Regions from separate parts of the Kribbella sp. WER1 genome, predicted to be linked through region 1. Evidence: riboswitches for the same ligand, from Rfam matches in the RefSeq annotation. Region 1 holds a riboswitch; each other region holds the start of a gene.
What was found. Region 1 has a riboswitch for cobalamin ahead of ACXJJ3_RS11490 (CbtB domain-containing protein). Riboswitches for the same ligand answer to the same signal wherever they lie in the genome.
Positions count from the first base shown of each region.

Region 2: another riboswitch for cobalamin. It lies ahead of ACXJJ3_RS35915 (ribonucleoside-diphosphate reductase subunit alpha); the one in region 1 lies ahead of ACXJJ3_RS11490 (CbtB domain-containing protein).
Region 3: another riboswitch for cobalamin. It lies ahead of ACXJJ3_RS19155 (ABC transporter substrate-binding protein); the one in region 1 lies ahead of ACXJJ3_RS11490 (CbtB domain-containing protein).

Region 1 covers NZ_CM135186.1:2,340,095-2,342,346, reverse strand. Annotated here, with positions in the region: gene metE (5-methyltetrahydropteroyltriglutamate--homocysteine S-methyltransferase) at 1-606, opposite strand, end outside; cobalamin riboswitch at 657-876, opposite strand; adenosylcobalamin (AdoCbl) riboswitch at 915-1,003, shown strand; gene ACXJJ3_RS11490 (CbtB domain-containing protein) at 1,052-1,267, shown strand; gene ACXJJ3_RS11485 (CbtA family protein) at 1,281-2,120, shown strand; gene ACXJJ3_RS11480 ((2Fe-2S)-binding protein) at 2,117-2,252, shown strand, end outside.
Region 2 covers NZ_CM135186.1:7,350,405-7,352,656, forward strand. Annotated here, with positions in the region: gene ACXJJ3_RS35915 (ribonucleoside-diphosphate reductase subunit alpha) at 1-812, opposite strand, end outside; cobalamin riboswitch at 970-1,137, opposite strand; gene ACXJJ3_RS35920 (DinB family protein) at 1,197-1,775, opposite strand; gene ACXJJ3_RS35925 (Fic family protein) at 1,846-2,252, opposite strand, start outside.
Region 3 covers NZ_CM135186.1:3,981,857-3,984,108, forward strand. Annotated here, with positions in the region: gene ACXJJ3_RS19150 (FecCD family ABC transporter permease) at 1-132, opposite strand, end outside; gene ACXJJ3_RS19155 (ABC transporter substrate-binding protein) at 209-1,234, opposite strand; cobalamin riboswitch at 1,262-1,449, opposite strand; gene ACXJJ3_RS19160 (hypothetical protein) at 1,459-2,252, opposite strand, start outside.

The DNA of each region.
Region 1 (2,252 bases):
CACCCACTCGGCTCCGGCGGCGCGCAGGTCCGCGAGGATCTCGGCGTACACCGGTAGGAGCTTGCCGAGCAGCGACAACGTGCCGGTCAGGCCTCCTGCGGGCTTGGACAGCAGGAGATAGGTGATCGGGCCGAGCAGGACGGGCCGCGCGGTGAGTCCCAGCGCGAGTGCTTCCCGCAGCTCGGCGACCTGTTTGCCGGAGTCGGCGGTGAACGTCGTGTCCGGGCCGAGCTCGGGGACCAGGTAGTGGTAGTTGGTGTCGAACCACTTGGTCAGTTCGAGCGGTGCCAGGTCCTGGCTGCCGCGGGCCATCGCGAAGTACCCGTCCAGCGGGTCGGCGGCGACGGCGTCGCGGTACCGCTCGGGGATCGCGCCGAGCATCACGGTGGTGTCGAGGACGTGGTCGTAGTACGAGAAGTCGCCGGTCGGCACCTCGTCGATCCCGTCGGCGGCCAGCTGGGCCCAGTTCGCGGCCCGCAGTTCGGCGGCGGTACGGCGCAGTCCGTCGGCGTCGACGGCGCCCTTCCAGTAGCCCTCGACGGCCTTCTTCAGTTCACGATTCCCGCCTTGGCGCGGGTACCCGTACACGGTGGAACGTGCAGTCATGGGGAAACTCTCCTTCGCGAGTCCGTCCCGGTGTGAGTCCGCACACACAGGGGTGTGCGCGGGCAGTGGCAGGTCTTCGGACTCGCGGGCCCGTCCGGTCTGGTTCCCCGGACACCTACTGGTCGTCGCTTCCCAGGCATACCCGCCCAGTGCTCGATGACGACGGTCGTTCCCACTCACCGCTGCGGGGCAGTCCCGGATTCCCACCGGGTTCCCTCTTGCGACGGCCTGACTGGCGGCCAGGTCGAACCAGCTGCACTCGCCAGGGTAGTGCAGGTCGGCAGGGAACCCTGTACGCTCCGGGATGAGTGACGGCGCAAGGAAGCCGATGGGAATTCGGCACGGTCGCGCCACTGTGAGCCGGACAGGTCCGGTAAGTCAGATACTTCGCCGTCACGACGCTCCACCGGTAGCGGGACGCACGATCCCCTGAAGGAGGCTCCACGTGAGTAATCTGCCTGCACCCTCGACCGCGTCGACCCCGGTCGTCCTCCCGGTCTCGAAGGCCGTTCTCTGGCTGGTCGGTACGGCGTTCCTGGCATTCCTGGTGTACTACTTCATCGGCGTCGACCAGGGCGCGTACTCGGTCTTCGGCAAGGACACGCACATCCACGAGTTCGTGCACGACGCACGGCACTTCCTCGGCTTCCCCTGCCACTGAGCTCGCTGAACTGATGGAGCACAAACTGATCCTCCGCGGCCTGCTGGCCGGCGGAGCGGGCGGCCTGGCCGCGTTCGTCTTCGCGCGGATCTTCGCCGAGCCGCAGATCCAGGCCGCGATCGACTACGAGACCGGCCGCGACGCCGCGCAGGACGCCCTCGACAAGGCGGCCGGACTGCCCATCGAAGCAGCCGGACCGGACATCTTCAGCCGCACCTTGCAGGCGAACCTCGGGATCGGCGCCGGGCTCGTGCTGTTCGGCGTCGCGATGGGCGCGCTGTTCGCGGTCGCGTACACGATCTGTCTCGGCCGGGTCGGCAGGCTCCGCCCGCGGACGCTGGCGATGCTGGTCGCGGCCGGCGGCTTCCTCGGCTTCTACCTGGTGCCGTTTCTGAAGTACCCGGCGAACCCGCCGGCGATCGGCCACGAGGCCACGATCCACGACCGCGGCAACCTGTACCTGGTGATGGTGGTCTGCTCGGTGCTGTTCCTGCTCGGAGCCGTTGCCCTGGGCAAGCGCCTGCAGCCGCGCCTCGGCAACTGGAACGCCACCCTCGTCGCGCTCGCGGCGTACGTCGTGCTGATCGGTGTCGTGATGGCCCTCCTGCCGTCGCTCGGGCATCTCGCCGCGAACGTGCAGGAGTACGGGCGGCACGCGACCGAGACCCCGCGGCCGCTGACCGACGACAAGGGCACCATCGTCTACCCGGGCTTCGACGCGGACCTGCTGTCCGCGTTCCGGCTGTACTCCGTCGGGGCGCAGGTCCTGCTCTGGGGCGTGATCGGCCTGGTGTTCGGCCCGCTCGCGGACCGGCTGCTCCGCACCCCCGCACCGGTCGCGAGCACGGCGTGACGCTGTTCGCGGAGCTGGGGCCGTTCTTCGGTGTCGAGCAGCACACGGGCTCGGCGCCGGAACCGCCCTGGCGCCGGATGTCCGAGCTCGTCGACAACCCGTCGGTCCTGCGGGACCGCATCGCCCGGACCC
Region 2 (2,252 bases), 3.6 Mb from region 1:
AAGTTCAGGTCGGCCTCGGGGTCGATCGCGGCGGCCAGCCGGTCGAGGTCGAAGGTGGCCAGCTCGGGGTCGAGCTGCCCGGCCTCGACGCCGACCGCGATGTAGCGCGCGAAGTAGGTCTTGTACGCCTCCCGCATGTCGGCCTGGCTGGCCTGCCGGGGCTCGCCGTGCACCCGGCCGAGCGCCTCGCGGCGGATCTGGTCCAGCAGCAGCCGGGACGCGGCGAAGCTGTACTGCGGCTCGGTCTCGACGTACGACCGGGCGGCCATCACCAGCGCGAGCTCGACCTCGTGCTGCGCGATGCCGTCGTAGCAGGCGCCGAACGCCTCGTCCAGGATCAGCTCGGGGTCGACGGAGTCCAGACCGGCGGCGGCCTCGGCGACCACGATGCGGAGCCGGTCGACGTCCAGTGGGGACCGGCTGCCGTCGGCCGCGCGGACGGTCAGCGCGGGCCGGTCGGTGACGCCGGACGGGTCGGCGGGTGTGCGGGCCTTGGTCCGCTCCTCGCGGTACAGCACGTAGGCGCGGGCGACCTGGTGCTCACCGGCGCGCATCAGCGCCAGCTCGACCTGGTCCTGGATGTCCTCGACCTGCACGCTGCGGCCGGCGTCGCCGCGGCTGGTCAGGGCGCCCACGACCCGGCCGGTCAGGTCGGCCACCAGGTCACGGACCCGATGGGTGGTGCCGGCGTCGGCGCCCTCGACGGCGAGGAACGCCTTCGATACCGCGACGGAGATCTTGGTGACGTCGAACGGAGTACTGCTGCCGTCCCGGCGGATGACGGTCAGCTCGACAGCCGCGCCCGTCTCCACAGGTGAAGAAGAAGCAATGGTCACTGGTGTGCGCTCCAGAAGAGTTCGAAGACCCGGTGCCACGCGAGCAGGCGCACGACGGGACCGGCAACACCGGCCGGGAACTCTGCCGTCACGCCCTGCGACCCACCCGCGAGGTCTCGGACCGCGTGCACCGGCGGTACACGCACCGGTGGCAGGTATCCGGACTCGCCGGCACGCCTGGAGGACGTGTCCGCTCACCGTTGCGGGGCAGTTCCGGACTCGCACCGGATTCCCCTGTTGCCTCAGAGTCACCCACATGTTGTGGCGTTGGCCACCCTGAACCACCAGCAGTAGTGATGTTAGAGGGATTGAACTAGATCTTGTGGGAGCGCCGCGCCGCGTGTCGCACATCTTGTGTCCTCACGCCGCGACCGCGTACAGGTCCTGGAGCGTCATGATCTCCGAGCCGTGATGGATGAGCTCCCGGTTCAGCCGCAGGACGACGTGCCCGAACGGTTCGGCGGCGTCCAACTCGTTCGCCTGGCTGAGGCCGACGGTCATCGCCTCGCTCTCGTCCAGGTCGGCGATCGCCTCCTGCCAGGCCTCCACCCAGTACGTCAGCCAGGCGACGGCGTCCTGCGCGTTGCCGTGCAGCGTGATGTCCGCGCGGCCCTGCCGGCTCGCCCCGAACGTCCACTCCCAACGCTCGAAGAACGTCTCGGTCAGATGCGCGATCAGCCAGGCGATCGTCCGCGGGCCGCGATGGTCCGGCTCGTCCGGCCACTGGGCCACCCATTCGCCGGAGCCAAGTGGCCGGTACCGCCCGGCGTAGTGCCGGCGGACCACGGTGAGCGCCTCGCTGCTCGGTCTCCAGAAGTACTGCTCGTCGGTCAGTTGGGCGAGGCGTCCGGACAGCACCATCCAGCTGAACCCCAGCTGGCCGCGCACCATTGCCATCGCCGACGGCCGGTGCAGGATGTCCCAGTCGAACGCCGCCATCTCAACTCTCCCCGGTACGATCGAACATGTGTTCGAATTCTTGCTCGACCTCGGAGGGAAAGTCAAACCGCTAGTGTGTCGGTTCTGGCCTCGCCGGAACGGGTCTGCTAGGCGGTTCGATCCGGGTGTCCGCGGCCGGGCTCGCGAACCGGCGTTCCAGCAACGTGAACGCGTCGATCAGCTCCGGCGCCTCGTAGACCCGGTTGCGTCGGCCGTCCGTGAGCTCCCGCAGTACCCCTGCCTCGACCAGGCGGGTGAGCCCCTGGTTTGCGGCCTGCTGGGAGCGCTCGATGAGCCGCGCCGCGGCCGCGAGGGTCAGCACCGGCGCGGCCGGAAGCGCCTCGATCAGCAGCTCGGCCGCGGAGCCCGCCCGCAGCGGGGCGGCCCGGTCCCGCCAGGCGGTCTTGAGGTCGGAGGTGGTCCGCTCGAAGCGAGCGGCCTCGGCGGTCGCGTAGGTGCACGCCGTCGCGAACATCC
Region 3 (2,252 bases), 1.6 Mb from region 1:
GTCGCTGTCGCTGCCGCTGAAGTCCGCGAGCGCCCGGTACACCTCGCCCGGCCCGATCCAGTGCTCGCCGACGCACAGCGACAGCACCACGACGGCCGCCAGGACGACGAGCAGGCCGGCGGCCCGCTTCACTTGACCAGGGCGTGTCTGGTGATTCCGCGCCGTAGCGAGGAGGTGCCGTGCCGGGTGCCCCGCAGTAGGCGGGGAATCACCAGACACGCCCCGGGTCGGGATGCAGGATGTGGCCGAGGTTCTCGGTCGTGTACGCGCCGCGGACGCCGGCCGAGTGGTTCGCGAACAGCCACGGTACGACGTGCTTCGCGCGCACTGCCTTCAGGTTCGCGAACGCCGGATCGACGAGGATCTTCCGGACGTCCGGCTGCGATGCCGCGGGGGTCAGCCCGGCGTCGCAGCACCCGCTGATCAGCACGTAGTCCGGGTCACGCTTGATGAACTCCTCGACGCTGATCTTCACGTTCCGCTTCGAGGTCAGGTCGGCGAACGCGTTCACGCCACCCGCCTGCCGGATCAGGACCGTACCGAAGTCCGGGCCGCCGGACACCGTCATCCCGCCGCCCTCGAGACCCGGGCGGATGATCGCCACCGTCGGGCGCGGCGCGTCCTTCACGGCGCCCTCGACGGCCGCGATCCGCTTCTTCTGGTCGGCGATCACCTGCTCCGCACGGTCCTGGACGCCGAACAGCCGGCCGAGGTCGCGCAGGTCGGCGTACACGTTGTCCATCGAGACCGTCGACGGGTCGATCGCCTCGTCGCCCTTGCCGTCCGCGGTCGGGCAGAGCGGGCTGAAGATCCACGTCTGCACGCCGAGCTCGGCCAGACCCTTCCGGCTGCCGAAGCTCCCGTCGCTGCCGGCCGCGCTGAACACGTCGTTGAACCCGGACAGCACGAAGTCCGGGTTCAGGCTGAGCAGCTCCTCGCGGCTCGGCAGGTTCTTGAAGTACTTCGCCTTCGACTGCGCGGCGGTGTACTCCGGCAGCACCTGGGAGTCCAGGTACGCGGTCCCGACCAGGCGGTCCGAGATGCCGAGCGCGTGCGCCATCTCGATGGCCGGCTGGTACGCCGCGAACACCCGCTTGGGCGGGCCGTCGACGGACACGTCGATCCCGCAGTTCTGCACCGTGGTGGCGGCCGCGGGCTTCTCCGCGGCGGACGGCGCGCAGCCGGCCAGCACACTCAGCGACAGGGCAACAGCAAGCACACGTACGACGGCCATGGGCGGACCGCTCCTCCAGCACCTCGTGGACGGGTCAGCGCCGTGGCCGGTCTCCTGGCTGACGGGTACCGCGTCCACCAGCCTGACCTTCCCAGCCGCTCACACGACCAGTGGTCCCCCTCACGGAGTACGACAGGTGCACATCCCGATCACAGTGGCGAGGGCCGCGCCGGTACTTCACCGGCTTCCCGAACACCACGGCGCGGCCACCCTAACACCCGGCCTCAGTGGGTATAGAGCGACGAAAGCGCGAGCGCGAACTGGGTCATCAGGTCCGGGTTGACCGCGCGGGCCGGCAGCGGGACCAGGTCGACGAGCTTGTTGTCGCCGACCCGGATCGTGGTCCGGCCGGTCGCGGTGTCGATGTACCCCTCGTCGCCGAGCGGGATCGACTGCGAGGTGGCGGCGTTGCGGAGCGGCGCCATCAACGCCTTCGCGTCCGGCTCCCGGCGGACCGACGAGTACAGCACGCTGGTCGCGGTGATCCAGCCGCACACCGGGTCGCCGACCAGGGTCTCCCCGTCGCGGCGGGCCGTCGCCGCGACACCCATCACCTTCTCGGCCGCGTCCGATCCGCGGTCGCACTCCGGCCGGGTGATCTCCAGCGCCGGCACCGACAGCCCCGGCGCCTGCCGGGCGACCTCCTGGCCGATCACGACGTACTTCGCGAGCGTGGCCTGCGGGCCGGTGATCTTGTAGAGCCGGTGGTCGAGCAGGAACACCACGAACTGGCTCGTGCCGTACCCGCCCTCGCCGAGGTTCGCGGCCACGGCCGGCTCGCGCCCGTGCGCGGCGTACGCCTTCCGGGCCGCCGCCAGCGTCGCCGCCGTCGCCTGCAGCACCGAGACGCCGACCCGCAGCACCGGACCGCCCTCGGCGGCGCTGAGGCTCAGCTGGCAGACGTCGTACGACGGGATGTCGATCTCGGCCGGCGGATTCTGCCGGTCGATCTTCACCACCGGCACCGCCAGCGTGGTCCGGACCAACGTCTCGTCCATCCGCTGGCACAACGTGTCGG